Regions from separate parts of the Klebsiella sp. B345 genome, predicted to be linked through region 2. Evidence: predicted binding sites of a transcription regulator. Region 2 holds the regulator's gene; each other region holds the start of a gene.
What was found. The regulator PurR, encoded in region 2, represses purine synthesis genes. The targets are predictions, from matches to a motif close to CANGCAAACGTTTGCNTG.
Positions count from the first base shown of each region.

Region 1: cvpA (colicin V production protein) is a predicted target of PurR. The motif match lies at 5,233-5,250, and genes of this name have one in related genera.
Region 3: glyA (serine hydroxymethyltransferase) is a predicted target of PurR. The motif match lies at 2,429-2,446, and genes of this name have one in related genera.
Region 4: purM (phosphoribosylformylglycinamidine cyclo-ligase) is a predicted target of PurR. The motif match lies at 2,612-2,629, and genes of this name have one in related genera.

Region 1 is NZ_CP180443.1:1,561,621-1,569,636, reverse strand. It holds gene ACMYSO_RS07270 (aspartate-semialdehyde dehydrogenase) at 1-274, shown strand, start outside; gene truA (tRNA pseudouridine(38-40) synthase TruA) at 274-1,086, shown strand; gene ACMYSO_RS07260 (DedA family protein) at 1,186-1,845, shown strand; gene accD (acetyl-CoA carboxylase, carboxyltransferase subunit beta) at 2,046-2,960, shown strand; gene folC (bifunctional tetrahydrofolate synthase/dihydrofolate synthase) at 3,150-4,418, shown strand; gene dedD (cell division protein DedD) at 4,408-5,106, shown strand; gene cvpA (colicin V production protein) at 5,305-5,793, shown strand; gene purF (amidophosphoribosyltransferase) at 5,827-7,344, shown strand; gene ACMYSO_RS07230 (glycoside hydrolase family 127 protein) at 7,405-8,016, opposite strand, start outside.
Region 2 is NZ_CP180443.1:729,066-737,081, forward strand. It holds gene sodB (superoxide dismutase [Fe]) at 1-82, shown strand, start outside; gene ACMYSO_RS03425 (MFS transporter) at 126-1,289, opposite strand; gene ACMYSO_RS03430 (YnhF family membrane protein) at 1,452-1,541, opposite strand; gene purR (HTH-type transcriptional repressor PurR) at 1,837-2,862, shown strand; gene punR (DNA-binding transcriptional activator PunR) at 2,881-3,792, opposite strand; gene punC (purine nucleoside transporter PunC) at 3,904-5,088, shown strand; gene cfa (cyclopropane fatty acyl phospholipid synthase) at 5,384-6,532, shown strand; gene ACMYSO_RS03455 (riboflavin synthase subunit alpha) at 6,650-7,285, opposite strand; gene mdtK (MdtK family multidrug efflux MATE transporter) at 7,514-8,016, shown strand, end outside.
Region 3 is NZ_CP180443.1:1,725,166-1,733,181, reverse strand. It holds gene glrR (two-component system response regulator GlrR) at 1-576, shown strand, start outside; gene glnB (nitrogen regulatory protein P-II) at 642-980, shown strand; gene hmpA (NO-inducible flavohemoprotein) at 1,048-2,238, opposite strand; gene glyA (serine hydroxymethyltransferase) at 2,562-3,815, shown strand; gene ACMYSO_RS08005 (DoxX family protein) at 3,883-4,305, opposite strand; gene ACMYSO_RS08000 (ROK family protein) at 4,379-5,575, opposite strand; gene ACMYSO_RS07995 (DUF5107 domain-containing protein) at 5,688-8,016, shown strand, end outside.
Region 4 is NZ_CP180443.1:1,668,482-1,676,497, forward strand. It holds gene uraA (uracil permease) at 1-111, opposite strand, end outside; gene upp (uracil phosphoribosyltransferase) at 209-835, opposite strand; gene ACMYSO_RS07770 (6-phospho-beta-glucosidase) at 1,018-2,448, opposite strand; gene purM (phosphoribosylformylglycinamidine cyclo-ligase) at 2,686-3,723, shown strand; gene purN (phosphoribosylglycinamide formyltransferase) at 3,720-4,361, shown strand; gene ppk1 (polyphosphate kinase 1) at 4,637-6,697, shown strand; gene ppx (exopolyphosphatase) at 6,700-8,016, shown strand, end outside.

The DNA of each region.
Region 1 (8,016 bases), 830 kb from region 2:
GGTCAGCTTCGAAGCGCTGCGTCCGCTGGCGGCGGAAGAAGCACGCGATGCCTTTGCCCGTGGTGAAGATATTGAACTTTCAGAAGAACGTGAGTTCCCGACTCAGGTCGGTGATGCATCCGGTTCTGCGCACCTGTCAGTCGCCTGCGTCCGCAACGATTACGGTATGCCTGAGCAGATTCAGTTCTGGTCTGTTGCCGATAACGTGCGTTTTGGCGGCGCGCTGATGGCGGTGAAAATTGCCGAGAAACTGGTGCAGGAGTATTTGTACTGATGTCTGAGCTGGAGCAGCTGCCGGTGTATAAAATCGCACTGGGTATTGAGTACGACGGCAGTAAGTATTACGGCTGGCAGCGGCAAAACGAAGTTCGCAGCGTGCAGGAAAAGCTGGAAAAGGCGCTCTCGCAGGTCGCTAATGAGCCGATTAGCGTGTTCTGTGCCGGGCGTACCGATGCAGGTGTTCATGGTACCGGTCAGGTGGTCCATTTCGAGACCCATGCGCTGCGTAAAGATGCCGCATGGACGCTCGGCGTAAATGCGAATTTACCTGGTGACATTGCGGTGCGTTGGGTTAAGCATGTTCCGGACGATTTTCATGCCCGGTTCAGCGCCACCGCCCGGCGCTACCGTTACGTCATCTATAATCACCGTCTGCGTCCGGCGGTGTTAAGCCAGGGTGTCACGCATTGTCACCAGGCGCTGGACGCTGAGCGGATGCAACGTGCCGCTCAGTGTCTGCTGGGTGAAAATGATTTCACGTCATTTCGCGCGGTGCAGTGCCAGTCGCGCACGCCGTGGCGGAATATTATGCATATTAGCGTCACCCGTTACGGCGCGTATGTGGTCGTGGATATTAAAGCTAATGCCTTTGTACATCATATGGTAAGGAACATTGTCGGCAGCTTGATGGAAGTGGGCGCCGGTAACCAGCCAGAGAGCTGGATTGCAGAACTTCTGGCGGCGAAAGACAGGAAGCTTGCCGCTGCAACGGCAAAAGCCGAAGGGTTGTATCTGGTGTCGGTAGATTATCCGGCCCGTTTCGACCTGCCGGTGATGCCGATGGGCCCGCTGTTTCTGGCGGACTAACGTATACGCTTTATCCTTCAGACTGCCTGGTAACGCACGGCGTGTTATCGGGCAGTATCCTGAGCGATTAAATGTCGTGCCATTAAGGATTTATACGATATGGACCTGATTCGTTTTTTAATTGATTTCATCCTGCATATTGATGTTCATCTGGCTGAGCTGGTTGCCGATTACGGCGTCTGGGTTTACGCCATTCTGTTTTTAATTCTGTTTTGCGAAACGGGTCTGGTGGTGACACCATTCCTGCCGGGAGATTCGCTGCTGTTTGTGGCGGGGGCGCTGTCAGCGTTGCCGACCAACGATCTGAATGTGCATCTGATGGTGGTATTGATGGTGATCGCGGCAATTGTCGGCGATGCGCTGAACTACACCATTGGCCGGTTGTTTGGTGAAAAGCTCTTTAGTAACCCTAACTCCAAAATTTTCCGTCGCAGCTACCTGGATAAAACCCATTCGTTCTACGAACGCCATGGCGGCAAAACGATTATCCTCGCGCGCTTTGTGCCGATTGTCAGAACTTTCGCGCCGTTTGTGGCGGGAATGGGCCATATGTCCTATCGTCATTTTGCCGCGTATAACGTGGCCGGCGCGCTGCTGTGGGTTCTGCTGTTTACCTATGCCGGCTATCTGTTTGGTGATTTGCCGATCGTACAGGAAAACTTGAAGCTGCTGATCGTCGCGATTATTGTGCTGTCGGTGCTGCCTGGGGTGATTGAAATCATTCGCCACAAGCGCGCCGCGGCGAAGCAGGCTAAATAGTCCAGACCGCGTGTTCCTCTTCGGGTGCAGCATCACGGCCCGAAGAGGGAAGTGTGAGCGGTACGACCACTTTTTTATCCCATGTGACGGGATGTTATGATTTAATGTGCAACATTCATGGTCTGTAAGGGTCAAAAATGGCATTATGCGCCCCTTAAGACAAAACTGGCATCGACCAGGTTCAGGCAGAAAGGTTATCAATGAGCTGGATTGAACGAATTAAAAGCAACATCACTCCCACCCGTAAGGCGAGTATTCCTGAAGGTGTATGGACCAAGTGCGACAGCTGCGGACAGGTATTGTACCGCGCAGAGCTGGAGCGCAACCTGGAGGTTTGCCCTAAGTGCGATCACCACATGCGTATGTCGGCGCGTAATCGCCTGCATAGCCTGTTGGACGAAGGTTCCCTGGTGGAGCTGGGAAGCGAGCTCGAGCCGAAAGATGTGCTGAAGTTCCGCGATTCGAAGAAGTACAAAGACCGTCTGGCGTCCGCGCAGAAAGAGACCGGCGAAAAAGATGCGCTGGTGGTCATGAAGGGTACCCTGCATGAGATGCCGGTTGTCGCCGCGGCCTTCGAGTTCTCCTTTATGGGTGGCTCAATGGGTTCCGTCGTCGGCGCGCGTTTCGTCCGTGCCGTTGAACAGGCGCTGGAAGATAATTGCCCACTGATTTGCTTCTCCGCTTCCGGCGGTGCGCGTATGCAGGAAGCGCTGATGTCGCTGATGCAGATGGCGAAAACGTCGGCTGCGTTGGCTAAAATGCAGGAGCGTGGCTTGCCGTATATCTCGGTACTGACTGACCCGACCATGGGCGGTGTATCCGCGAGCTTTGCGATGCTGGGCGATCTCAACATCGCCGAACCGAAAGCGCTGATTGGCTTTGCCGGTCCTCGCGTTATCGAACAGACCGTTCGTGAAAAACTGCCGCCGGGATTCCAGCGCAGTGAATTCCTGATTGAGAAAGGGGCGATCGATATGATCGTTCGTCGCCCGGAGATGCGCCTGAAGCTGGCCAGTATCCTGGCGAAGTTAATGAATCTTCCGGCACCCAGCCCGGATGTCTCTCATGAAGGCGAGGTGGTGCAGCCAGCACCGGATCAGGAACCAGAGGCCTGATAATTCAGAGGGCAGGCCTGACGGCGCTGCCCTTTTTTAATTATATGCGCCATCGTTCAAACTGCGGCGCGGCGGAAGGGTTACCATCCCATTGGGACCTGGGCCTGTAGACAGCGCGGATAACGAGCGCAGCCGGCAAGAGGCAGTTTGAAGGATGAAGCGTATTTACCGTTAACTCTTGCGGACATCATGGAAAAACAACCTACTCCTCAGGCCACGTCGCCCCTGGCTACGTGGCTTTCCTATCTGGAACACCTGCACAGTAAAACCATCGATCTGGGGCTGACGCGCGTTCGCGATGTTGCCGGACGGATGGCGGTATTAAAACCGGCGCCGTTTGTCTTTACGGTGGCTGGCACCAACGGTAAGGGAACCACCTGCCGTACGCTGGAGTCCGTGCTGATGGCGGCGGGCTACAAGGTTGGCGTGTACAGTTCGCCGCATCTGGTGCGCTATACCGAGCGTGTACGTATCCAGGGCGCGGAATTGCCGGAAGGTGCGCATACCGCTTCCTTTGCCGAGATTGAAGCGATCCGCGGCGATATTTCGCTGAGCTATTTTGAGTTTGGTACGTTGTCAGCGCTGTGGTTGTTCCAGCAGGCGCAGCTCGACGTGGTGATCCTCGAGGTTGGCCTGGGTGGCCGGCTCGATGCCACCAATATCGTTGACGCTGATGTTTCCGTGGTGACCAGCATTGCGCTGGACCATACCGACTGGCTGGGGCCGGATCGTGAAAGTATTGGTCGTGAGAAGGCCGGTATTTTCCGTGCCGGTAAACCTGCGATCGTCGGTGAGCCGGATATGCCTCATACGATTGCTGAGGTAGCCGCTGAGAAAGGTGCAATGCTACTGCAGCGTGATGTGGACTGGTGCTACACCGTCGAAGCCGAATCCTGGTCCTTCTCTGACGCTCAGGGAACGTTAGCGGGGCTGCCGCTGCCGCTGGTGCCCATGCCGAATGCCGCTACGGCGCTGGCAGCACTGCGCGCCAGTCAGCTGGTCATCAGCGAGCAGGCGATTCGCGAGGGCATTGAACGGGCGATGTTGCCCGGCCGTTTTCAGATAATCAGCGAATCGCCGCGTGTTATTCTCGATGTGGCCCATAATCCTCATGCGGCGGCTTATCTCGCCGGGCGTCTCAAAAGCCTGTCGAAAACGGGGCGCGTACTGGCGGTTATTGGTATGCTGCATGATAAAGATATCGCCGGTACGCTGGCAAACCTGAAGGCAGAAGTCGACTGCTGGTACTGCGCTCCGCTGGAAGGGCCGCGCGGCGCCACGGCGCAACAGCTGCTGGAACATTTAGCTGAAGGGAATGCTTACGCTGATGTCGCTCAGGCATGGCATACGGCCATGGCTGATGCAAGGTCTGAAGATACCGTACTGGTGTGCGGGTCATTCCACACGGTGGCGCATGTAATGGAAGAAATAGACGCGGGGAGAATCGGTGGCGAGTAAGTTTCAGAACCGTTTAGTCGGGACAATTGTACTGGTGGCGCTGGGGGTGATTATTCTCCCAGGGCTGCTCGATGGCCAGAAAAAGCATTATCAGGATGAGTTCGCGGCGATTCCTCTGGTGCCGAAACCAGGCGACCGCGATGAGCCGGACATGCTGCCGGCCGCGACGCAGGCCTTGCCGGCGCAACCGCCTGAAGGGGCGGCGGAAGAGGTCCGTGCGGGTGATGCCGCGGCACCGTCGTTAGATCCATCGCGGATCCCGGTCAACAGCAACAGCTTCGATGATGTGCAGGAGCCGGTCGTGGCGCCGCAGCCTAAACCGCAGCCACAGCCTAAGCCGCAACCTGTGCAGCCGAAGCCGGTTGAGAAACCGCAGCCGCAGCAACAGCAGCAGGTGGCCGTACAGACGCCGCCAGCGAAACCGGCAGAGATCCCGGCACCGACAGGCAAAGCCTACGTGGTGCAGCTTGGGGCGTTGAAGAACGCCGATAAGGTCAACGAGATCGTCGGTAAACTGCGCTCCTCCGGATTCAAAGTCTACACGTCGCCTTCAACCCCGGTTCAGGGTAAAATTACCCGAATTCTGGTGGGTCCAGATGCCTCGAAAGATAAGCTGAAAGGCCAGCTTGGCGACCTGAAACAGCTCTCCGGACTGAGCGGTGTGGTGATGGGATACAGCCCTAACTAATCGTGCCGCTCCCGGTAATGGGGAGCGGCAACGTGCCTGTCTGATGTGCTTTCAGAAGGCTAAAGACAGCATGGCGTTGAATGTTTTTTCAGCGCCATTTTTATTTCTGTAGGGCACGGAAATCCCTACGCAAACGTTTTCTTTTTCTGTTAGAATGCGCCCCGAACTGGACGACAGGGCGTAAATCGTGGGATGTTTATGGTCTGGATTGATTACGTCATTATTGCGGTGATTGGTTTTTCCTGTCTGGTAAGCCTGATCCGCGGCTTTGTTCGTGAAGCGTTATCGTTGGTGACATGGGGATGTGCTTTCTTTGTTGCCAGCCATTACTACACTTACCTGGCTGTCTGGTTCACGGGTTTTGAAGACGAAATGGTCCGCAATGGGATTGCTATCGCGATACTGTTTATCGCAACGCTGATCGTCGGCGCCATTGTTAACTATGTCATTGGCGCACTGGTAGAGAAGACCGGCCTGTCGGGTACCGACAGGGTGTTAGGGATCTGTTTTGGCGCCCTGCGTGGCGTGCTGATAGTCTCTGCGATACTGTTCTTTCTCGATAGTTTTACCGGTATGGCGAAAAGCGAAGACTGGCAAAAGTCAGAGCTTATCCCGCAGTTCAGTTTCGTTATCAGATGGTTTTTTGACTATCTGCAAAGCTCGTCAAGTTTCTTGCCCAAAGCATAAGCGTTGGGATGTGGCTGAACGAGGAAAAGACGTATGTGCGGTATTGTCGGTATCGCCGGTGTTATGCCGGTAAACCAGTCGATTTATGACGCGTTAACGGTGCTTCAGCATCGTGGCCAGGATGCCGCAGGCATCATCACGATTGATGCAAATAACTGTTTCCGTTTGCGTAAAGCAAACGGTATGGTGAGCGATATTTTTGAAGCTCGCCATATGCAGCGTATGCAGGGCAATATGGGGATTGGCCATGTTCGCTATCCGACGGCTGGCAGCTCAAGTGCCTCCGAGGCGCAGCCTTTCTACGTCAACTCGCCGTATGGCATCACGTTGGCGCACAACGGCAACCTGACCAACGCGCACGAGCTGCGTAAAAAGCTGTTTGAAGAAAAACGCCGCCACATCAACACCACCTCCGATTCTGAAATCCTGCTCAACATCTTTGCCAGCGAGCTGGATAATTTCCGTCATTATCCACTGGAAGCGGATAACATTTTTGCAGCGATCGCCGCGACCAACCGGCAGATTCGTGGCGCTTACGCCTGCGTGGCGATGATTATCGGTCATGGTATGGTCGCGTTCCGCGATCCGAACGGTATCCGTCCTCTGGTGCTGGGTAAACGTGATGTGGGTGACGGTCGTACCGAGTATATGGTGGCGTCCGAGAGCGTGGCATTGGATACCCTGGGCTTCGAGTTCCTGCGTGACGTTGCGCCGGGTGAAGCGGTTTATATTACCGAAAAAGGCCAGCTGTTTACCCGTCAGTGTGCGGAAAACCCGGTCAGCAACCCATGCCTGTTCGAATACGTTTACTTTGCGCGTCCGGACTCCTTTATCGATAAAATTTCCGTCTACAGCGCCCGCGTTAACATGGGTACCAAGCTGGGCGAGAAAATCGCGCGCGAATGGGAAGACCTGGATATCGATGTGGTCATTCCAATTCCGGAAACCTCTTGCGATATTGCGCTGGAAATTGCCCGTATCCTCGACAAACCTTATCGTCAGGGGTTCGTGAAAAACCGCTACGTTGGCCGCACGTTCATCATGCCGGGACAGCAGCTGCGTCGCAAATCAGTGCGCCGTAAGCTCAATGCCAACCGTGCTGAGTTCCGTGATAAAAATGTGCTGTTGGTGGATGACTCCATCGTACGTGGTACCACCTCTGAGCAGATTATCGAGATGGCACGCGAAGCTGGTGCGAAGAAGGTCTATCTGGCCTCCGCCGCGCCTGAGATTCGTTTCCCGAACGTCTACGGTATTGATATGCCGACGGCCACCGAGCTGATTGCCCACGGTCGCGAAGTAGACGAGATCCGCCAGATCATCGGTGCCGATGGCCTGATTTTCCAGGATCTGAACGATCTGATTGACGCTGTTCGCGCAGAAAACCCGGATATTCAGCAGTTTGAATGCTCGGTGTTCAACGGTGTGTACGTCACCAAAGACGTCGACCAGAGCTATCTGGATTACCTCGATTCCCTGCGTAATGACGACGCTAAAGCGGTACAGCGTCAGAATGAAGTCGAGAACTTAGAGATGCATAACGAAGGGTAATCTGTCCCTTTGTTGCGAAAAACCCGCCGTCTGCTGACCGCGGGTTTTTTTGTTGTTGCGTTACGCCTCGTCCAGCCAAATGCGCATTTCACCTTCGCCCCGGTTGGCCCAGCTGAACCACGGAATAAAGGTCAGCGTCTGCTTCTGCATCTGGGTTTGCGGATGGTCAAAGCTATAGAGCGGTTGGTCATCTGCCGGCGTCGGTCGACGCAGGCCTTCGGCTACCAGCAACACTTTCCCCGCGAGCACGCCGCTGCCGGCGATTTCGCTGAAGCGGCTGTTCGCCGGCAGCGAGAGGTTGTGCAGTTCGGTACCGTTATCCGCCTCTTCAAGACAGTAAACCAGCGGCCCGCGCTGAATAGCGACTTTACCGGCGTTGTGACGCACCAGCGGGTTGGCATAGACCCGGCGTAGGGTCATCGGTAGATGCAACGTAATGACGTCTCCCTGTTGCCATTGGCGAGTGATATGCAGATAGCCCTTCAGCAGTGTGCCCTGTGCTGATTCGCCGTTGACCAACACCTGCGGCGCTTCACACCATTCAGGCAGACGCAGCGCCAGCGTATGGTTGACGGCCTGCGCATGGCTGAAGGCAATCGTCACTTCTTCGTCCCACGGATAATTGCCGCTGATGTTCAGCGCCAGCGTCTGCTCATTGATGGTGAAGCTGGC
Region 2 (8,016 bases):
CCGTAACGCCCGCCCTGAATATCTGGCGCACTTCTGGGCGCTGGTAAACTGGAAGTTTGTTGCTGAAAATCTGGCGGCATAAAACGATATCGCAGAAGGGGTAAACCCTTCTGCGAATAGCATCACTACCCGACGAGCACCTCTTCCGGCTGCGAACGGTTACCCACCACCACCAACAGCAGAGCCAGACCGGCGATGATCGCCCCCATAACCGGAACAAACGCGTAACCCAGGCCACCTGAAATCACCGCCCCACCGGCTGCCGCCCCCAGCGCATTACCCAGATTAAATGCCCCAATGTTGACCGACGAAGAGAGACCCGGTGCCTCATGCGCCACACGCATCACCCGCATCTGTAACGGCGGTACCACCGCAAAGGTTGCAGCTCCCCACACCACCATACTGATAGCGGCTCCCAGCTGCGTCTGCGCCAGTAACGGAATCGCCAGCATAATCACCATCAATAGCAGCAGAAAGCCCTTCAGCGTCCCCGATACGGAACGGTCGGCAAATTTGCCGCCCAGATAGTTGCCAAGCGAGAAGCCCACGCCAATCAACACCAGCATCGCGGTGACAAAAAGCGGCGAAGCATGGGTAATGGTATGCAGCACCGGAGAAATGTAGGTATAGAGCGTGAACATAGCCCCCGCCCCAAGCACCGTGGTCAACAAGGCGGAAAGCACCTGCGGGCGCACCAGCACCGACAGCTCCTGTTTAACATTCGGACGTTCGCCGACACTGCCTTTAGGCAGAGAGAACCACAGGCTGACCATCGCCACCACTCCCAGCCCTGCAGTGGCGAGGAACGACATCCGCCAGCCGATCGTCTCACCAAGCCAGGTCGCCGCCGGCACGCCGCCGATATTGGCGATCGTCAGCCCCATAAACATGGTGGCAACCGCGCTGGCCTGCTTGTCTTTCGGAACGACGCTGGCGGCCACCACCGAACCGAGGCCGAAGAAAGCACCATGGTTAAGGCTGGTAATAATGCGTGAAATCAGCAGCGTGGTGTAATCCGGCGCCATGGAAGAGAGGACGTTACCGAGGGTAAAGATAGCCATCAGGAAAATGAGCGCGTTTCTTCGCGCGCGATGAGACAGCAGCAGCGTCATCAGCGGCGCACCTACCATCACACCGATCGCATAGGCGCTGATCAGCATTCCCGCAGCCGGAATAGACACGTCGACGCCTTTGGCAATGACCGGCAATAATCCCATCGGGGAAAACTCCGTCGTACCAATACCAAATGCGCCTATCGCCAGCGCGAGCAGGGGAAAGTTGATTTTCATTGCATGACTCCAGCAGACCGTCATCGGCGACGGTATCTCATCAGAAGTCAAAAGCATGACATCAATCACAGAAAAACAAAAGTAAACGAAATGGCAAAAGATTTTTGCGAAAATGATAATAATGGCGGGAACGGGGGGAAAGTGACCTCTCCCCCGGGAAAATTAGTGCAGAACTGCGGTCAGCCCGGCGGCAACGATTAGACCTAGAACAATAATCGTTGTTGTCAGCGAAAATTTTAAATCTGTATCCATCAATTTTTCCCCCTGTTTTCCCCACACGAAAAGTGAGCTTGCTCATTTTTGCACAATATCGCATAAAAATCTTCCAGGATTTAGGGTGATACACATTTTTGCTCTTCCCCTTTGCCGCAAGATCGGACAAAATCCCACGCTAATTTGAAAGCGTATCGGCCATTGACCCCTTCCTGTCGTTCTGTGTCGTTTTCCCGACGTGATGCAATGTTGAACATTGTATTCAGGGTGTGTTTAGGCAAACGTTTACGTACCGATTATCAGACGTTCAGGTCAAGGTCTGGAGTGAGAAGTAATGGCAACTATTAAAGATGTAGCGAAGCGCGCAAACGTTTCCACTACAACAGTATCACATGTTATTAACAAAACCCGTTTCGTCGCGGAAGAGACCCGCAATGCGGTCTGGGCAGCAATCAAAGAACTGCACTACTCACCCAGTGCCGTCGCGCGAAGCCTGAAGGTTAATCACACCAAATCGATTGGTCTGCTGGCGACCAGCAGCGAAGCGGCCTATTTTGCTGAAATTATCGAAGCTGTTGAAAAAAGCTGCTTCCAGAAAGGCTATACCCTGATTCTGGGTAATGCGTGGAACGATCTCGAAAAACAGCAGGCCTACCTGTCTATGATGGCGCAAAAGCGCGTCGACGGCCTGCTGGTCATGTGCTCCGAGTATCCGGAATCGGTGCTGAGCATGCTCGAAGAGTACCGCCATATTCCGATGGTGGTAATGGACTGGGGTGAGTCCAAGGCCGACTTTACTGATTCAGTCATCGATAACGCCTTTGAAGGCGGCTATATGGCCGGTCGTTATCTGGTGGAACGTGGCCATCGCGAAATTGGCGTGATCCCTGGCCCGCTCGAACGAAACACCGGTGCCGGACGACTGGCGGGCTTTATGAAAGCCATGGAAGAGGCCCAGATTTCTGTACCGGAAAACTGGATTGAACAGGGTGACTTCGAACCAGAGTCCGGCTATCGCGCGATGCAGCATATCCTGAACCAACCGCACCGTCCGACGGCAGTCTTCTGCGGCGGCGACATCATGGCGATGGGCGCTATTTGCGCGGCAGATGAAATGGGGCTGCGAGTGCCGCAGGATATTTCGCTGATCGGCTATGATAACGTGCGCAACGCCCGCTACTTCAGCCCGGCGCTGACCACGATTCATCAGCCGAAAGACTCCCTCGGCGAAGCCGCGTTTAATATGCTGATGGATCGCATCGTCAACAAGCGTGAAGAGTCCCAGTCTATCGAGGTTCACCCGCGTCTGGTGGAGCGTCGTTCCGTCGTTGACGGTCCGTTTGTCGATTACCGCCGCTAGTCCCCTCCCCGGCGCCGGTTATTCCGGCGCCCGCAACCATTCCCGGTTTAACGTTTCACTATCACCGAGATAATCCAGCATCCACAGCAGCGCAGGCGATGCATCGCTCTGTTGCCAGGTCAGGCAGCACGCCGCATCCGGAAACGGATTTTCCAGCTCAAGGGCGGTCCATTCTCCACGGTCGATCCACGGACGGGCAAAGTGCGTCGGTACCATCCCTACGCAAAGCCCGGCAGACAGGCAGGTGGCTGAGGATTCCCAGTCGGGCACCACCACGCGCTTTTGGTTATCCAACAGCCAGGTCGTGCGCTTGGGTAATGACCGGGAGGTATCTTCTCTGACCAAAGAGGGCCAGTTGCGCAACTCATCATCACTCAGCGGGCTGGTCATCTGCGCCAGTGGATGATGGCTGGCTACCACGCAGTGCCAGTTCAGCATGCCCATATCGCGAAAGGCGTAGCGCCCCCCCACCGGAATCGAACGCGTCGCCCCAATCGCCAGCTCCACGCGGCCATCCGCCAGCGCATCCCAGACGCCGTTGAACACTTCCTGAAAGACAATCAGTTCAACATCGGAAAAGTGACGATAAAAATCGACAATCATCTGGCGCATCCGCGCCGGTTTGACGATGTCATCGACGGCAATCGACAGCTGGCCGCGCCAGCCATTGGCTATCTGCTGGCACTGCTGGCGGGTGATCTGCATTTTTTTGATAACAGAGCGCCCTTCCTGTAAAAACCAGACCCCGGCCGGGGTTAATTCGACATCGCGATGGCGACGTTCGAACAGCGGAACTGCCAGCCACTCTTCCAGCTGACGGACGGTGTAGCTGATAGCGGAAGGGACGCGATGGAGTTCCTGCGCTGCTGCACTAAAGCTGCCGTTGCGGGCGACAGCATCAACAACTTCCAGCGAGTATTCAGACCACATATTCTGCCTACAAAATTTTTGAATGCATGTAGCAAATATTAGCGTTTCACAAGCCAGAATGCACTCCCTACACTCTGCGGCATTATACCGGCATCAGCAGAAGAGAATGTTATGCAACAACCTGGGAAAGGATTTTTAGTTTGGCTGGCGGGACTCAGCGTGTTGGGTTTCCTGGCCACCGATATGTACCTACCGGCCTTCGCCGCGATTCAACACGACCTCAACACCTCCGCGGCCTCGGTCAGCGCCAGCCTGAGCCTGTTCCTCGCCGGCTTCGCTATCGGACAACTGTTCTGGGGCCCACTCTCTGACCGTTACGGGCGTAAACCGATTCTGCTGAGCGGCCTCGCGATCTTCGCCATCAGCTGTCTGGGGATGCTGTGGGTCCGCGACGCGACGCTGATGCTGGTCCTGCGCTTTATTCAGGCCATCGGCGTTTGTGCCGCTGCGGTCACCTGGCAGGCGATGGTGACGGACTATTATCCAGCCCAGAAAACAAACCGTATTTTCGCCACCATCATGCCGCTGGTGGGATTATCGCCGGCGCTGGCGCCGCTGCTCGGCAGCTGGCTGCTTAACCATCTGGAATGGCAGGCGATTTTTGCCACCCTTTTCGCCATCGCCCTGCTGCTGATGGTCCCGACCCTGCGCCTGAAGCCGGTGCATAAACCAGCCGGCGATGCCCAGAAGAAACTGACCTTCCTGACGCTGCTGCGCTCACGTGAATACAGCGGTAACGTGCTGATCTACGCCGCCTGCTCTGCCAGCTTCTTTGCCTGGCTGACCGGCTCGCCGTTTATTCTGCATGACATGGGTTATGGTCCAACGGCTATCGGGCTGAGCTACGTGCCACAAACCATTGCTTTCCTGATTGGGGGTTATGGCTGCCGCGCAGCGCTGCAGAAATGGCAGGGCCAGCAATTGCTGCCGTGGCTACTGGTGGTGTTCGCCGTCAGCGTTGCTGCCACCTGGATGGTCGGGCGACTTGAAAATGCTTCCATCGTCGGCGTGATGATTCCATTCTGCGTGATGGCGATTGTTAACGGCGGGATATACCCGATCGTCGTCGCCCAGGCACTGAAACCATTCCCACAGGCTACCGGCCGCGCCGCCGCGCTGCAGAACACCCTGCAGCTCGGGCTGTGCTTCCTGACCAGCCTGCTGGTATCCGCGCTGATCGCAACACCGCTGCTGACCACCACCAGCGTGATGCTGGTTTCTATCGTGCTGGCCGGGATTGGCTACCTCATGCAACGCCAGAACGCCTACCTGACGGTAGGCTCATCTCACGCCTGACCTGTTATAAGCATGCTTTGGCCCAGTAATTAGCATGCTAAGAGGTTTTTATTGAAAGCCGGATTTCAGCAGCCTATACTGGATCCGGCATCACATAAATAGACCTTTAATTGTTTTTAACGGGAGCAGGATGCGTCTCGTTTCACCATGGATGGCCTTTCGGCAAGGGTTATCGCCCTTCCTCTGTTCTACGTCGGATAGCAGCTTCACGGATATTCCGTGAGATTTCTCACAAAGCCAAAAAAGCGTCTACGCTGTTTTAAGGTTCTGATCACTTGGGCGTGATGGAGAAGCTATGAGTTCATCGTGTATAGAAGAAGTAAGCGTACCAAACGACGACTGGTACCGAATTGTAGCCGAGTTACTCGGTCGCGCGGGCATTGAAATTAATGGTTCCGCTCCCTCCGATTTGCAGATTAAAAACCCGCTTTTCTTTAAACGTGTTTTGCAAGAAGGTTCACTAGGACTCGGCGAGAGTTATATGGACGGCTGGTGGGATTGCGAGCGTCTGGATATATTCTTCCATCGTGTGCTGCGCGCCGGACTGGAAAACCAGCTCCCGCACCATCTTAAAGATACGCTACGTATTGCTGGCGCTCGCCTGTTTAATCTGCAAAGTAAAAAGCGTTCCTGGATTGTCGGGAAAGAACATTACGATCTTGGCAATGACCTTTTCAGCCGGATGCTCGATCCCTATATGCAATATTCCTGCGCCTACTGGAAAGACGCACAATCACTGGAAGAGGCTCAGCAGGCAAAACTGGATCTTATCTGCCGGAAGCTGCAGCTGGAGCCAGGCATGCGGGTTCTGGACATTGGTTGCGGCTGGGGTGGTCTGGCCTATTACATGGCGAAGCACTATAACGTCAGCGTGGTTGGCGTGACCATTTCTGCCGAGCAGCAAAAAATGGCCCAGCAGCGTTGCGAGGGACTGGACGTCACCATTTTGCTCCAGGATTACCGCGACCTTGAGGACAGCTTTGACCGGATTGTCTCCGTCGGAATGTTTGAACACGTCGGTCCGAAAAATTACGCCACCTATTTTAACGTGGTTGACCGCAATCTGAATGCCGATGGTCGTTTCTTACTACACACTATCGGTTCGAAAAAAACCGACCACAGCGTTGACCCGTGGATTAATAAATATATTTTCCCGAACGGTTGTTTGCCGTCAGTTCGTCAGATTGCCCAGGCCAGTGAATCACACTTTGTGATGGAGGACTGGCATAATATGGGAGCCGACTACGATACCACGCTGATGGCCTGGTGCGCGCGTTTCATGGCCACCTGGCCGGATATTGCAGATAACTACTCAGAACGATTTAAACGTATGTTCAGTTATTATCTGAACGCCTGCGCCGGAGCTTTTCGTGCGCGCGATATTCAGCTGTGGCAAGTGGTCTTTTCACGCGGGGTTGAAAACGGCCTGCGGGTAGCACGTTAAATTCTCCCCCGTTACGACGGGGGACATGCTTTTATTACGTATGGCCTGTATACCCAAAATAATTCGAGCTGCCTGGGTATTGGCTACACCCAGGCAACGTGAAGGATCAAGGGTATATTACTCTTCGGCGGCGTTCTGCGCCGCGTCTTTTGCCGCCAGTAGGCGTTCTACGGTATCCACCACCGCCTGCGTCTGCGGGTCGATTTCGATATTCACCCGGTCACCCAGTTTTTTTACGCCAAGGGTGGTGCGCGTCAGTGTTTCAGGAATCAGATGGACGCAAAAACGGGTCGGCGTAACCTCGCCCACCGTCAGGCTAATGCCATCTACCCCAACATAACCTTTATAAAGAATATATTTCATCAGCGTCGGGTCCTGAACCTTAAACCAGATCTGACGGTTATTCTCTGAGGTTAAAATTTTGACGACGTCGGCGGTAGTCATAATATGCCCCGACATCAGGTGGCCGCCAATTTCGTCACTAAACCGCGCGGCGCGCTCGACGTTGACGTTATCCCCCTCTTTTACCGAACCGAGGTTAGTGATGCGCAGCGTCTCTTTCATCAGATCAAAACTGACGCGCGGGCCGTCGATTTCGGTCACCGTCAGGCAGCAGCCATTGTGCGCCACTGATGCACCGGTCTCGAGACCTTCGAGCATATGCTCAGGTAATTCCACGACATGAGTGCGAAAATTTGGTTTTTCATCAATGGACACCACTTTCGCGGTCCCCTGCACAATGCCAGTAAACATGCTTTGCTCCTGTAGACTTTGGTGACGGTATCATTACCGTTATATCTGTCTGGAACAATAACAGGTGCTAAAACAGGTTGCCAGCGCCCTTCGTGCCCTACCATTTTTTCACTGGCTTAATAGCGTATCCTCGCTACAATAGACTGGAAAACCCCTCTGCTCTTTCTTCTTGCTGCCATTTAAGGCCGCTTTTCAGTTTCAAAATAACAACAATATAAAGGTGTTCACGTGCAGAAGTATTTTATTGAAGCGCGTCAGTTATTAGCACTGGCTATTCCTGTGATCATTGCGCAGGTCGCTCAGACAGCAATGGGCTTTGTCGATACCGTAATGGCGGGTGGCTATAGCGCCACCGATATGGCGGCGGTGGCGATCGGTACGTCCATCTGGCTTCCCGCTATCCTCTTCGGCCATGGCTTGCTGCTGGCGCTCACGCCCGTGGTTGCGCAGATGAATGGCTCCGGACGTCGCGATCGAATTGCACATCAGGTGCGGCAAGGGTTCTGGCTGGCGGGGTTCGTTTCACTGCTGGTGATGGTGGTGCTATGGAACGCCGGGTACATTATTAGCTCGATGCACAATATCGATCCTGCACTCGCCGACAAAGCCGTTGGCTACCTGCGCGCCCTGCTGTGGGGTGCTCCCGGCTACCTCTTTTTCCAGGTTGCGCGTAACCAGTGCGAAGGCCTCGCAAAAACCAAACCGGGGATGGTCATGGGATTTATCGGCCT
Region 3 (8,016 bases), 1.0 Mb from region 2:
GAGCGGAAAGTGCGCCCGCTGGGAAGTAACCGGGATATCGATATCGATGTGCGAATTATCTCAGCAACCCACCGCGATCTGCCAAAAGCGATGGCGCGCGGCGAGTTTCGTGAAGACCTGTTTTACCGCCTGAACGTGGTGAATCTGAAGATCCCGCCGTTGGCCGAGCGTGCGGAAGATATTCCGCTGCTGGCGAACCACCTGCTGCGTCAGTCTGCCGATCGGCATAAGCCGTTTGTCCGCGCCTTTTCCACCGATGCAATGAAGCGACTGATGGCGGCCAAGTGGCCTGGTAACGTGCGCCAGTTGGTGAACGTGATCGAGCAGTGTGTCGCCTTGACGACTTCACCAGTGATCGGCGATGCGCTGGTGGAGCAAGCGCTGGAAGGGGAAAACACCGCGCTGCCGACCTTCGTTGAAGCGCGTAATCAGTTTGAGCTGAACTATCTGCGCAAACTGTTGCAAATTACTAAAGGTAACGTCACCCACGCCGCGAGGATGGCGGGGCGTAACCGCACTGAATTTTATAAGTTGCTGTCGCGCCATGAGCTCGATGCCAACGACTTTAAAGAGTAGCTCCGCAACATAACGCAAGCTATGATACGGTAAGCAACCGGTTACGCGACAAAGACAGGAACACCATGAAAAAGATTGATGCGATTATTAAACCTTTCAAACTGGATGACGTGCGTGAAGCGCTGGCCGAAGTCGGCATCACCGGGATGACGGTAACGGAAGTGAAGGGCTTTGGCCGTCAGAAAGGCCACACCGAGCTGTACCGCGGTGCAGAGTACATGGTGGATTTTTTGCCGAAAGTGAAAATCGAAATTGTGGTCACTGACGATATCGTCGATACCTGCGTGGATACCATTATCCGCACCGCCCAGACCGGAAAAATCGGTGATGGTAAAATCTTCGTCTTCGACGTGGCCCGCGTGATTCGTATTCGTACCGGCGAAGAAGACGACGCCGCGATTTAAATGTAAGACCGCATAGATCTGTAGCCCCGGTAGGTTCGCGCCACCGGGGCTACTTTGTTTTATTGGCTTACAGCACCTTGTGCGGGCCGAAACACTCGTAGTGAATGTTCTCGCCGCTCACGCCCAACGCCACCAGCTGCTTCGCGGCAAACTGCATAAACGCCACTGGGCCACAGAGATAATACTGCATCTGCGGATCGCGCAGCGCATCGGCCAACGCGGACAATTCAATCAAACCTTCGCTATTAAAGCGTGCTGCCTGACGGTCGGCGACGGTCGGCGTGCGATACCAGACGTGGGAACGAAACGCCGGTAGGGTAGCGCCCAGCGCGGCAACTTCATCGGCAAACGCGTGAACGTCGCCATTTTCCGCGGCGTGGAACCAGTTAACCTGGGCGGTATGCTGCGTTTTTGCCAGCGTCTCGAGCATTGCCAGCATCGGCGTCTGACCAACCCCGCCGGAGATCAGCGTAACCGGTGTTTGCGCCGTGACGTCGAGGAAGAAGTCACCAGCCGGTGCTGCCAGGTGCACGATATCCCCTTCCTGCGCCGCAGCGTGCAGCCAGTTTGAAACCTGGCCGCCGTTTTCACGTTTGACCGCGATGCGGTAGTTTTTGCCATTTGGTTTGCGGGTCAGCGAGTACTGGCGAATTTCCTGATATTCAAACCCTTCCGGCTTCAGCCAGATAGCCAGATACTGGCCCGGCTGGTAATCGGCGACTGGCTGACCGTCTACCGGCTCCAGATCGAAGCTGGTAATCAAGGCGCTGCGCGGAGCTTTGCGGGTAATGCGGAACGCTCGGGTGCCTTCCCAACCGCCGGTTTTGCTGGCGTTTTGCTGGTAGATTTCCGCTTCACGGTTGATAAAGACGTTTGCCAGTACGCCATAGGCTTTTCCCCATGCATCAAGCACCTCCTGACCCGGGCTGAACAGCTCGTCGAGCGTCGCCAGCAGGTGAGCGCCCACGATGTTGTACTGCTCTGGTTTGATCTGGAAGCTGGTGTGTTTCTGCGCGATTTTCTCGACCGCCGGTAGCAACGCAGGCAGGTTCTCGATGTTGCTGGCGTAGGCCGCTATCGCATTAAACAGCGCTTCACGCTGATCGCCATTGCGCTGGTTACTCATGTTGAAGATCTCTTTGAGTTCCGGATTATGCGCGAACATGCGATCGTAAAAATGGGCGGTCAGCCTGGGGCCGGTTTCGACGAGCAGGGGGATCGTGGCTTTGACGGTAGCGATGGTTTGAGCGTCGAGCATAGCAGCTTCCTTAAGAGTTACTTAAATGATGTATTTTATATGCATCTTATAAAAATAACCCTGCAATGTAAATGGTTCTTTAACACTTTTCCCTGTAGTGGTAACAACATGAATTATTTGCATCACAAACCTGAAAAGAAATCCGTTGATAATCGGGGAGTCGTTGTTGCTCAAAGCCTTGTGTCATGCGGGGCCAATCGTTTGCGTAAAATCCTTTGTCAAGACCTGTTATCACAGAACTATTCAGTTATACTGTGGGCCGTTGCCCGAAAAGGCCCCTCTTTTAGAGCTGTAATCTATTGTTAGCTGAGCAGGAGATGCGGATGTTAAAGCGTGAAATGAACATTGCCGATTATGATGCCGAACTGTGGCAGGCTATGGAGCAGGAAAAAGTACGTCAGGAAGAGCACATCGAACTGATCGCCTCCGAGAACTACACCAGCCCGCGCGTCATGCAGGCGCAGGGTTCTCAGCTGACCAACAAATATGCCGAAGGCTATCCGGGCAAGCGCTACTACGGCGGTTGCGAATATGTTGATATCGTTGAGCAACTGGCTATCGATCGTGCAAAAGAGCTGTTCGGCGCTGATTATGCCAACGTACAGCCGCACTCTGGTTCTCAGGCTAACTTCGCGGTCTATACCGCGCTGCTGCAGCCGGGCGATACTGTTCTGGGTATGAACCTGGCACAAGGCGGTCACCTGACTCACGGCTCCCCGGTAAACTTCTCCGGCAAGCTGTACAACATCATTCCTTATGGTATCGATGAGTCCGGCAAAATTGACTACGAAGATATGGCTAAGCAGGCTCAGGAACACAAACCGAAGATGATCATCGGTGGTTTCTCTGCTTACTCCGGCATCGTTGACTGGGCAAAAATGCGTGAAATCGCTGACAGCATCGGCGCCTATCTGTTCGTTGATATGGCTCACGTTGCAGGTCTGATTGCCGCAGACGTGTACCCGAACCCGGTTCCGCATGCTCACGTTGTGACCACCACCACCCACAAAACTCTGGCGGGTCCGCGCGGCGGCCTGATCCTGGCGAAGGGCGGTAGCGAAGAGCTGTACAAAAAACTGAACTCTGCGGTCTTCCCAAGCGCGCAAGGCGGCCCGCTGATGCACGTTATCGCGGGTAAAGCTGTCGCACTGAAAGAAGCGATGGAGCCAGAGTTCAAAGTCTATCAGCAGCAGGTTGCTAAGAACGCGAAAGCGATGGTTGAAGTGTTCCTGAACCGTGGCTATAAAGTGGTTTCCGGCGGTACTGAAAACCACCTGTTCCTGCTGGATCTGGTCGACAAAAACCTGACGGGTAAAGAAGCTGACGCTGCCCTGGGCCGCGCCAATATCACCGTCAACAAAAACAGCGTCCCGAACGATCCGAAGAGCCCGTTTGTGACTTCCGGTATCCGTATCGGTTCTCCGGCCGTGACTCGCCGTGGCTTTAAAGAAGCGGAAGTCAAAGAGCTGGCTGGCTGGATGTGCGACGTGCTGGACAACATCAATGACGAAGCGGTCATTGAGCGCGTGAAGGGCAAAGTGCTGGACGTCTGCGCACGCTTCCCGGTTTACGCATAACCTTTAACGCGCAAGCGTAAAGAAAAAGGCCGCATATGCGGCCTTTTTGACGTCTGGCGAACGGCGCTTAGCGACGGTCGAGGGAGAGCGATCCTGGCCCGGTAATGGCCAGCAGCAGGAAGGCCCCGGCAATACTGATGTTTTTGTAGAAGTTAATCATGTTAGGTAAAACCGCGTCACCGGTCATGTCCCAGTAATGGTGGCCAATGACGGCGGTGCCGAGGGTGTAAAAAATAAAAATGACCGCCAGCGGGCGGGTGAAGAAGCCGAGGACAATCAGAATAGCCGCCGGGACCTCCATCACAATGGCGATAATCGCCGACAGCGTCGGGAGCGGGGCGCCGGAGGCCGCCATGTACTGTACCGTGCCGCTAAAGCCCATCAGTTTGGGATAGCCAAACAGAATAAACAGCAGCACTACCGCAATACGGGCGATCAACAGCAACACGGGGCGGGAAGCACCAAAGTCAAAATAGCGTAGTGTGTTCATAATCAATCCGTTGTGAAGACGAGTGATTTAAACGTAATACACAATTTTGTGATCTGCCACATACCTTTTGCGTTCAGCGTAACGCCTGCAGCTGCTCTTCCACGTACAGATAACCAATGCCGAGCAGTTGCTGCTGGCGACTCAGATGGCCGAAGCCAATTTGGGTGGCGTGCGTCCGGGGGGAATCACCATGGTCGAAGGGGTTAAAACCGGTTTGTTTGACGATAGTGCTCAACCATGTCTCGCCAAAGGCGCAGCTGCGGCCATAGAGCCAGATTTGATTAATATTTAAAATATTCAGAAAGTTATAAAGGCTTAAACCAATGGCGTTGGCGGCGCTGTCGGCCCAGGCGCGAATATGCATATCGCCTGCTCTCCAGGCGTTCATCAGTGACTCGGTGGTGATGTTATCCGGAGAGAGGCTGGCGTCAGGCTGTGTTTTTAACCATGTCCGCGCCTGTTTCTTCAGCGCACTGAGCGATGCCACCGTTTCCAGGCAGCCGTATCGGCCACAATCGCAGGCCATGCCGTCAGGGTTAACGATGGTATGGCCGATTTGCCCACTACCGTAGAGGCTTCCGCGCCACACCTGATCGTTGATCACAAATGACGAACCAATACCGTAATCGACGTTAATTACGCAGAAATCCAGTTGATGCCCATCATTCTGCCATTTTTCCGCCAGCGCCAGCATCACGCAGTCGTTATCGACCATGACCCGAACGTTGAGCTTCTCCTCCAGCAGGTATTTTAATTCCACCGGCGTTTTCCAGCGCGCCTGGGGCATGGTTTGCGATACCCCGGTCACCGGATCGACCTGTCCATGTACGCCCAATGCGAGATTGATACTCGACTGCGGATACTGGCGGTGGACTTCCTGCCAGCATCCGGCAATCGCCGCAAGCAGAGCCTGTGGCGTGGGAGCATCGATGTGCAAATGCTGGAGGGGGCCAGTAGCCAGCAAGCGCGCGTCGGCAAGCTGATATTCAATGCTGGTCGGTGTGATGTTCATGCATAGCGTCCAGGCGCCGTGCTGCGGGATCTGAAAACTTCCGCTATTGACGCCCCGGTTGCTCATCTTTTCGCTGGAGTGGCTAATCAGTCCGTCACGTAACAACTCGTCGAGAATATTGCTCACTGCCGGGATAGATAAACCGCTGAGCTGAGAAAGCTGCGATTTGCTGAGCTGCTTCGCCCGCCAGAGGTGGGAAAGGAAAACCGATTTATTGGCCTGCCTGACCCGGGCGTTATTGAAACCGGTTCGCTGCATACACTTAACTCCCTTAACTATATTGCGTGAGCATTGCGCATTTTAGCAGCTATATAGCGATATAAACTGCTGTCATAACATCTTTTACTTTATTTGCTTTAGTGGAGGCGTCATGTACGGTGCGGTTAAGGTCTGGCAGGAAACGATTTCATTACCGACGTGGACGACGGGAACGGAAGATCCGAACCCGATGTTCCTTGAAAAGCGCGTGTATCAAGGCTCTTCCGGCAGCGTCTATCCCTACGGCGTGATTGATACGCTGACCGGCGAGCGGGAAATGCGCGAATATCAGGCGCTATGGATGGAGAATGATTTTATTCGCATCATGTTGTTGCCGGAGCTTGGGGGCCGCATTCATCGGGCGTATGACAAAGTCAAACAACGTGATTTTGTCTATTACAACGAGGTGGTTAAGCCGGCGCTGGTGGGGCTGCTTGGGCCGTGGATCTCCGGCGGCATTGAATTCAACTGGCCGCAGCATCACCGTCCGACCACCTTCATGCCGGTCGATTTTTCGATCCAGCAGCGAGAAGACGGCGTGCAGACCGTATGGATGGGGGAGGCTGAGCCGATGCGTGGCTTGCAGGTTATGACCGGATTTACGCTCTATCCTGACCGCGCGCTGATTGAAATCACCGGGAAGGTATTTAACGGTAATTCGACGCCGCGTCATTTCCTGTGGTGGGCCAATCCCGCGGTCAAAGGCGGCGATGCCCATCAGAGCGTTTTCCCACCCGATGTTACCGCGGTCTTCGATCACGGCAAGCGTGATGTTTCGGCGTTCCCGATTGCGACCGGTACCTACTACAAAGTGGACTACTCCGCGGGCGTCGATATCTCCCGCTATAAGAACGTCCCGGTGCCAACTTCCTATATGGCGGAGAAATCGGACTACGATTTTGTCGGCGCCTATCACCATGACGAGCGCGGCGGGCTGCTGCATGTCGCCGATCATCATGTCTCGCCGGGTAAAAAACAGTGGAGCTGGGGCTACGGTGATTTCGGCCAGGCGTGGGACCGCAATCTGACCGATGAAAATGGTCCTTACATCGAGCTGATGACCGGCGTGTTCACCGATAACCAGCCTGACTTTACCTGGCTTGCGCCATACGAAGAGAAGGTGTTTGTGCAAAATTTCCTTCCCTATAGCGAGCTAGGGATGGTGCAAAATGCCAATACACAGCTGGCGCTGAAGCTGGTTCGCGAATCTCAGCAGCTGCAGGTTGGCGTGTATGCCATCGCGCCGCTGGAGAATATTGTGGTTGAGCTCAGCGACGACAATCAGCCGCGTTATGAAACTCAATTGTCGCTCAAGCCGGGTGAGAGCTGGCTCCAGACGCTGCCGGAAAACAGCGCCGGACGTTTGACCCTCCATGTGAAAACCGCCGAAGGCCAGACGCTACTGGATTACCGGGAACATCTGGCCCAGGAAACCCCGCTGCCCGAACCGGCCACCGCGCCAGCGCTGCCGGAAGCGATTCACAATGGCGATGAACTCTATTTTATCGGCCAGCACCTTGAGCAGTACAACCACGCAAGCCGCTATGCCGCCGACTACTATCGTCGGGCAATTGCTCTGGATCCGCATGACTATCGCAACAACGTGGCCCTGGGGACGCTGGCGTTTAATCGCGCCGACTGGGCATCCGCTGAGCACTGTGCTCGTGCCGCGTTGTGCCGCGCCCATCGGCTGAATAAAAACCCGCGCGATGGCGAAGCCAGTATGCTGCTGGCTAATGCCCTCGAACGGCAGGGCGATGACGCTGGTGCCTGGGAGCATTATTACAAAGCCTCCTGGAGCGGCAACTGTCGCGACGCGGCCTGGTGGTCATTGGCGCGCCTGGCCCTGAAGCGCGGTGATACGGCCGACGCGCTGGAAAAAGTGAATATCAGCCTGCAATTCAATACCAGTAACCATCTGGCAATGGGGCTGAAAACGTTGGCGTTGGCGCAGTCTGCGTCGACACATGACGCGTTGGAATACAGTGCCGCCTGTCTTGAGCGTTATCCGTTGAGCTATCCGCTGCACTGCGTGCGCTGGATGATTGCGCCTGGCGATGAGGCCCGCGAGAACCTGTTGCGCGTGACCGGTGGCAGGGGGATCAATGCCAGCCTGCTGGCGGGGTGGCTGTTATCTCTTGGGCAAAAGCAGGCGGCAACAGAGGTCCTTGCGCTGCTGGATAGCCAGGAGGCGCTGCCGCTGCTGTGGCGCGCCTCGTTAAGCCATGATGCGACGCAACGGGAACAATTTATTGCGGCGGCTGAGGATTGCCATGCCCGAAAAGTTCGTTTCCCCAACACGCTCGACGAAGTCCAGATGCTGCAAACCCTGGGCGACAGCGCCTTTGCGCAGTATCTGCTGGGCTGTTTCTGGTACAGCAAGCGTCGTTATGAAGACGCGGTAGGCTGCTGGCGCAGGACGCTGGAGACATCCCCGGATT
Region 4 (8,016 bases), 940 kb from region 2:
CACCGGGACCAGCACCGTTGCGCCAAACATAGCGAACAGATGCTGCAAACTAAGTGGAATTGTCTGTAAAAGCGGCGGTCTTTCACTCACCCCGATTGCGCGGCGCGTCATAGCGTTTTCCTCTGAGAGTCGTGTAATTAGTTGCTGTGATTTTGTTTTATTCAAAAAAAAGCCGACTCTTAAAGTCGGCTTCTTATTATTCATTCAATTACTTGGTACCAAAAATCTTATCGCCGGCATCGCCGAGCCCCGGAATAATGTATCCGTGGTCGTTGAGGCCCTGGTCAATGGACGCGGTGTACATCTCCACGTCCGGGTGCGCTTTTTCGAGTGCGGCAATACCTTCCGGCGCCGCCACCAGCACCAGCACCTTAATGCTGGAGCAGCCTGCTTTTTTCAGCAGATCGATTGTCGCGATCATTGAACCGCCGGTTGCCAGCATCGGGTCAACCACCAGCGCCATGCGCTCATCGATGTTTGACACCAGCTTCTGGAAGTAAGGAACCGGCTCCAGGGTTTCTTCGTCACGGTAAATACCCACCACGCTAATACGCGCGCTCGGTACATGTTCCAGAACCCCTTCCATCATGCCCAGACCAGCACGCAGAATCGGCACAACGGTGATTTTCTTACCTTTGATCTGCTCGACTTCTACCGGACCGTTCCACCCTTCGATGGTGACTTTCTCTGTTTCCAGGTCGGCGGTCGCTTCATAAGTCAGCAAGCTCCCTACTTCTGAGGCAAGTTCACGGAAGCGTTTGGTGCTGATGTCGTGCTCACGCATCAGGCCCAGCTTGTGTTTGACGAGCGGGTGTTTCACTTCCACAATCTTCATTTTCTTTCTCCTCTGAGGGGCAGCCACAAAAAAAATCGCGGGATTATACCGCTTTTTTCCATTTGCGCCATAGCCGATATGTTTGACCGGGATCAACCAAAATGCTTTACGCTGCCTGAGCCAGTATAAAACAGAATAAAAAAAACCCCGCACAAGCGGGGTTGGATGAAATGAACGGTCAACTACAACGTATCACCGTTGGTACTAATAACCTGTTGATACCAGGCGAATGATGTCTTACGGCTGCGGTTCAGCGTACCGTTGCCTTCATTATCTTTATCAACGTAAATAAAGCCATAGCGTTTTTTCATTTCGCCGGTGCCGGCGGACACCAGATCGATACATCCCCATGGGGTATAGCCCATCAGATCCACGCCGTCCTCAACCACCGCTTTTTTCATCTCGGCAATATGTGCGGAGAGATAATCGATGCGGTAGCGATCGTCCACCGTGCCGTCCGCTTCGCGCACGTCGATGGCGCCAAAACCGTTCTCAACAATAAACAGCGGCAGCTGATAGTGATCCCAGAACCAGTTCAGGGAGTAACGCAGGCCCACGGGGTCAATCTGCCAGCCCCAGTCTGATTTCTGGACGTACGGGTTGGAGACCAGACTTTTTGTCTCGTCATAATCCAGCAGTGGGTTATCGTCGGTCGCTTTGGTCGCGAAGGACATATAGTAGCTAAAGCCAATATAGTCGACGCAGCCCTCGCTCAACGCCTGGCGATCCGCGTCGGTGATATCCAGCTCAAACCCGCGGCGTGCGAAGTAGTTCAGCAGATGCTGCGGATAGCGGCCACGGACATGCACGTCGGTGAACCAGTAGCGGCGATGCATGGCGTTCATCGCCATCATCATATCGTTCGGGGCGCAGGAGAGCGGATAGATTGGGCACATTGCAATCATGCAGCCCACCAGCAACGACGGGTTAATCTCGCGCGCGGCCTTCACTGCCAGAGCGCTGGCGACCAGCTCATAATGCGCCGCCTGATACATCACCGGCTCACGGTCTTCACCCGACTGATACTTCAGGCCTGAGTTCGTGAATGGCGCGAAGTCTTCGTGGTAGTTTGCCTGGTTGTTGATCTCATTAAATGTCATCCAGTACTTCACTTTATGCTGATAGCGGTGGAATACCACTTTCGCAAAGCGCACGAAGAAATCGATCAGTTTACGGTTACGCCAGCCGCCATACTCCGTTACCAAATGGTACGGCATTTCGAAGTGGGAGAGCGTAATCACCGGCTCAATACCGTGCTTCAGGCACTCATCGAACAGGTCGTCATAGAATTGTAATCCGGCTTCATTTGGCGTCAGCTCATCGCCCTGCGGGAAGATACGAGTCCAGGCAATCGAGGTGCGGAAACACTTGAAGCCCAATTCGGCAAACAGCTGAATGTCGTCTTTATAACGATGGTAAAAATCAATCGCCTCATGGTTGGGGTAGTTTTTTCCCGCCACGACGCCATCGGTGATTTCACGCGGCACGCCGTGCGCTCCGGCGGTCATCACATCAGCCACGCTGATGCCCTTCCCCCCTTCCTGCCAGCCCCCTTCAAGCTGATGCGCCGCCACTGCGCCGCCCCACAGAAAACCTTCTTTAAATCCAGACATGTTCTCTTCCTTTTATCCTGAACACAAAAAAGAAACCGGTTTCAGTGGCATGATGGCGATTCCCACAGACAGTGGCAAGCACAAGAATGTACCCGGTTTCATTTTCGTGAACAGTATCAAATTTGTGCATATTGCGGCTGATTCACGCCGACTGTAAAGCAGGCTCGCAAACGTTTGCTATCCCTGTTAGAATTGCGCCGATTTTTCTTGCTACCGCAAATGTGTGGAGATTTCGCAGTGACCGATAAAACCTCTCTCAGCTATAAAGATGCCGGCGTAGATATTGATGCAGGCAACGCTCTCGTCGACCGTATTAAGGGTGTGGTGAAGAAAACCCGTCGCCCGGAAGTGATGGGTGGACTGGGCGGATTCGGCGCACTGTGCGCATTGCCGCAAAAATACCGCGAACCAGTTCTGGTTTCCGGCACTGATGGCGTCGGTACCAAGCTGCGTCTGGCGATGGATCTGAAGCGCCACGATACTATCGGTATCGATCTCGTGGCGATGTGTGTCAACGACCTGGTGGTCCAGGGCGCAGAGCCGCTGTTTTTCCTCGACTACTATGCCACCGGTAAACTGGATGTCGATACGGCAGCCAGCGTCATCAGCGGTATCGCCGAAGGCTGTCTGCAGTCCGGCTGTGCGCTGGTTGGCGGCGAAACGGCAGAGATGCCGGGGATGTACCACGGGGAAGACTATGACGTGGCCGGTTTCTGCGTCGGCGTAGTAGAAAAATCAGAAATCATCGATGGCAGCAAAGTTGCCGATGGTGACGTGCTGGTGGCACTGGCTTCCAGCGGCCCGCACTCCAACGGCTACTCGCTGGTGCGTAAAATTATCGAAGTCAGCGGTGTTGATCCTCAGACCACCGATCTGAACGGTACCCCGCTGGCGGACCACCTGCTGGCGCCGACCCGCATCTACGTCAAGTCGGTGCTGGATTTGATTGCCAACGTTGATGTGCATGCTATCGCTCACCTGACCGGTGGCGGCTTCTGGGAAAACATTCCGCGCGTGCTGCCGGATAACACCCAGGCTGTCATCGATGAATCTTCCTGGCAATGGCCGGAAGTCTTCAACTGGCTGCAAACTGCCGGTAACGTCAGCAGCCATGAAATGTATCGTACCTTTAACTGCGGTGTCGGTATGGTTATCGCCCTGCCGGCCGATGTCGCCGACAGCGCCATTGCGCTGCTGAGCGAGAAAGGTGAAAACGCGTGGAAAATAGGCTATATCAAAGCTTCAGATTCCGAACAGCGTGTGGTCATTGAATGAAAAACATCGTGGTGCTGATTTCCGGTAACGGCAGTAATTTGCAGGCAATTATCGACGCCTGCGCCCGGAAACAGATCAACGGCACCCTGCGAGCGGTATTCAGTAATAAGGCCGACGCGTTCGGCCTTGAACGTGCACGTGAAGCCCATGTTGCGGCCCACGCGTTAACGGCCAGCCAGTTTGCCAACCGCGAAGCCTTCGATCGCGAGCTGATGCAAGAGATCGATGCTTACGCACCGGATCTGGTGGTGCTGGCGGGCTATATGCGGATCCTTAGCCCGGCGTTTGTCGCCCACTATCAGGGGCGTCTGCTGAATATCCACCCGTCGCTGTTGCCAAAATACCCGGGGCTGCACACGCACCGTCAGGTACTGGAAAACGGCGATGAAGAGCACGGGACGTCGGTGCATTTTGTCACCGATGAACTCGACGGCGGCCCGGTCATTCTGCAAGCCAAAGTGCCGGTTTTCACCGACGACAGCGAAGACGATATCACCGCCCGCGTACAGGCTCAGGAGCATGCGATTTATCCGCTGGTTGTGAGCTGGTTTGTCGACGGTCGTCTGCGCATGGAGGGAAATCAGGCCAGGCTTGATAATGTTCCTCTGCCGGCGCAGGGATATGCCGCCGAAGAATAAACATCAACGCCTCTGCTTGACCCAGAGGCGTTTTTTTTGGCGCATTTTATCGGTGGCTATACCGTCCTCCCTACCCTCATCCCATGTCCGTTTATGCAACGACGACGCCCGGGAAGGAGCTTGTTTTGTCTACAATATCAGCAAACGAGCAGCACCTTTTTTCTTCGCAGCATATTGAAAGAAAACTGTCATACTTCTTTGACATAGTTGGACATTCAATGGCAAAGCTCGCCATAATGAAAAAGCAACATCAATCAACCGGAGTGTGAGTTGTAATGGGCCAGGAAAAGCTATATATCGAGAAAGAACTCAGCTGGTTGTCCTTTAACGAACGCGTACTTCAGGAAGCGGCGGATAAAAGCAACCCACTGATTGAGCGCATGCGCTTTTTGGGGATCTACTCCAACAATCTCGACGAATTCTATAAAGTGCGCTTCGCTGAACTTAAGCGCCGCATAATTATTAGCGAAGAACAAGGCAGTACCGCCCATTCTCGCCATTTATTAGGTAAAATCCAGGCCCGGGTCCTCAAAGCTGACCAGGAGTTTGACAGCCTGTACAACGAGCTGCTGCTGGAGATGGCGCGTAATCAAATCTTCCTGATCAACGAACGCCAGCTCTCGGTCAATCAGCAGTCTTGGCTACGCAACTACTTCAAACAGTATCTGCGCCAGCATATCACCCCTATTCTGATTAACCCTGAAACGGATCTGATCCAGTTTCTGAAAGACGATTACACCTATCTGGCGGTAGAAATCATCCGCGGCGAGACCATTAATTACGCCCTGCTGGAAATTCCGTCAGATAAAGTCCCGCGCTTTGTGAACCTGCCACCGGAAGCGCCACGTCGTCGCAAGCCAATGATTTTGCTTGATAACATCCTACGTTACTGCCTGGATGACATTTTTAAAGGCTTCTTTGACTACGATGCGCTCAACGCCTACTCGATGAAAATGACTCGTGATGCCGAGTACGACCTGGTACACGAGATGGAATCGAGCCTGATGGAACTGATGTCCTCCAGCCTGAAACAGCGTCTGACGGCGGAACCGGTACGTTTTGTCTATCAGCGCGACATGCCGGACACCATGGTCGAAATGCTGCGCGAGATGTTCTCTATTTCGCGCTACGACTCGATGCTGCCGGGCGGTCGCTACCATAATTTCAAAGACTTTATCGGCTTCCCGAACGTCGGTAAGGCCAATCTGGTCAACAAACCACTGCCGCGCCTTCGCCACACCTGGTTCGATAAATTCCGTAACGGGTTTGATGCGATTCGCGAGCGCGACGTGCTGCTGTACTATCCGTACCATACCTTTGAGCACGTGCTGGAACTGCTGCGTCAGGCATCGTTCGACCCGAGCGTGCTGGCGATCAAAATCAATATTTATCGCGTTGCCAAAGATTCGCGCATTATCGACTCGATGATCCACGCTGCTCATAACGGTAAAAAAGTCACCGTCGTGGTAGAACTGCAGGCGCGCTTTGATGAAGAAGCCAACATTCATTGGGCAAAACGCCTGACCGAAGCGGGCGTGCACGTAATCTTCTCCGCGCCGGGCCTGAAAATTCACGCCAAGCTGTTCCTGGTGTCACGTAAAGAGGGTGATGAAGTGGTCCGCTATGCCCATATCGGTACCGGCAACTTCAACGAAAAAACCGCCCGCTTGTATACCGACTATTCGTTGCTGACCGCCGATGCGCGTATTACCAATGAGGTGCGTCGCGTCTTCAACTTTATCGAAAACCCATACCGCCCGGTAAGCTTCGATTATCTGCTGGTTTCGCCGCAGAATTCGCGCCGCCTGCTGTATGAAATGATCGACAGAGAGATCGCCAACGCCCAGAACGGACAACCTTCCGGCATCACGCTGAAGTTGAACAACCTGGTGGATAAAGGACTGGTAGATCGCCTGTATGCGGCCTCCAGTTCCGGGGTTCCGGTTAATCTGTTGATACGCGGCATGTGCTCGCTGATCCCCGGCCTGGAAGGCATCAGCGAAAACATTCGCGTGACCAGCATCGTTGACCGCTTCCTGGAACACGATCGCGTCTATGTCTTTGAAAACGGTGGCGACAAACAGGTCTGGCTCTCTTCCGCAGACTGGATGACTCGCAATATAGACTATCGTATTGAAGTGGCCGCCCCGCTGCTGGATCCGCGCCTGAAACAGCGCGTACTGGATATTTTTGATCTGTTGTTCAACGACACGGTCAAAGCACGCTATCTTGATAAAGAACTGAGTAATCGCTATGTACCGCGCGGCAACCGCCGTAAGGTACGCGCACAGCTGGCGATCTACGACTATCTCAAATCACTCGAACAGCCCGACTAACTATGCCAATAAACGAAAAAACCCCTCGTCCTCAGGAGTTTGCTGCGGTCGACCTTGGTTCAAACAGTTTTCATATGGTGATCGCGCGTGTCGTCGACGGCGCGATGCAGATCATCGGCCGCCTGAAACAGCGGGTTCACCTGGCCGATGGCCTGGATGAAAACTCCGTGCTTAGCGAAGAAGCGATAACCCGCGGGCTTAACTGCCTGTCGCTGTTCGCGGAACGCCTGCAGGGTTTTTCTCCCTCCAGCGTATGCATCGTCGGGACCCATACCTTACGTCAGGCGACAAACGCCGCTGAGTTTCTCAAGCGTGCGGAAAAGGTGATTCCCTATCCGATTGAGATAATCTCGGGTAATGAAGAAGCACGTCTGATTTTTATGGGCGTTGAGCATACGCAACCGGAAAGGGGCCGAAAACTGGTCATCGATATCGGCGGCGGTTCGACGGAGCTGGTGATTGGCGAGGATTTCGAACCGCGGTTGGTGGAAAGCCGGCGCATGGGTTGCGTCAGCTTCTCGCAGATCTACTTCCCTGGCGGTACCATTAACAAAGAGAATTTCCAACGTGCGCGCCTGTCGGCCGTGCAGAAACTGGAAACGCTGGCATGGCAATTCCGTATCCAGGGCTGGAACGTGGCGCTGGGTGCCTCCGGCACCATCAAAGCCGCGCAGGAAGTACTGGTGGCGATGGGCGAGAAAGACGGTTTTATCACCCCGGAACGTCTGGAAATGCTGGTGGATGAAGTTCTGAAGTATAAAAACTTCGATGCTCTCAGCCTGCCGGGGCTGTCGGAGGAACGCAAAGCGGTTTTCGCTCCCGGACTGGCGATCCTGAGCGGCGTTTTTGACGCCCTGGCGATCAAAGAGCTGCGTCTGTCCGACGGTGCACTACGCGAAGGCGTGCTGTACGAAATGGAAGGACGTTTCCGCCATCAGGATATCCGCAGCCGCACCGCACAGAGCCTGGCAAACCAGTACAATATCGACCGCGAGCAGGCCCGTCGGGTGCTGGAAACCACCACTCATATGTTCGAACAGTGGCAGGAACAGAATCCTAAACTGGACAACCCGAATCTGTCGGCGTTGCTGAAATGGGCGGTTATGCTGCACGAAGTGGGGCTGAATATTAACCATAGCGGGATGCATCGCCACTCGGCGTATATCCTGCAGAACAGCGACTTGCCCGGCTTCAATCAGGAACAGCAAATGCTGATGGCAACGCTGGTTCGCTATCATCGTAAAGCCATCAAGCTGGACGATTTGCCGCGCTTTACGCTGTTTAAGAAAAAGCAGTTCCTGCCGCTGATTCAGCTTTTG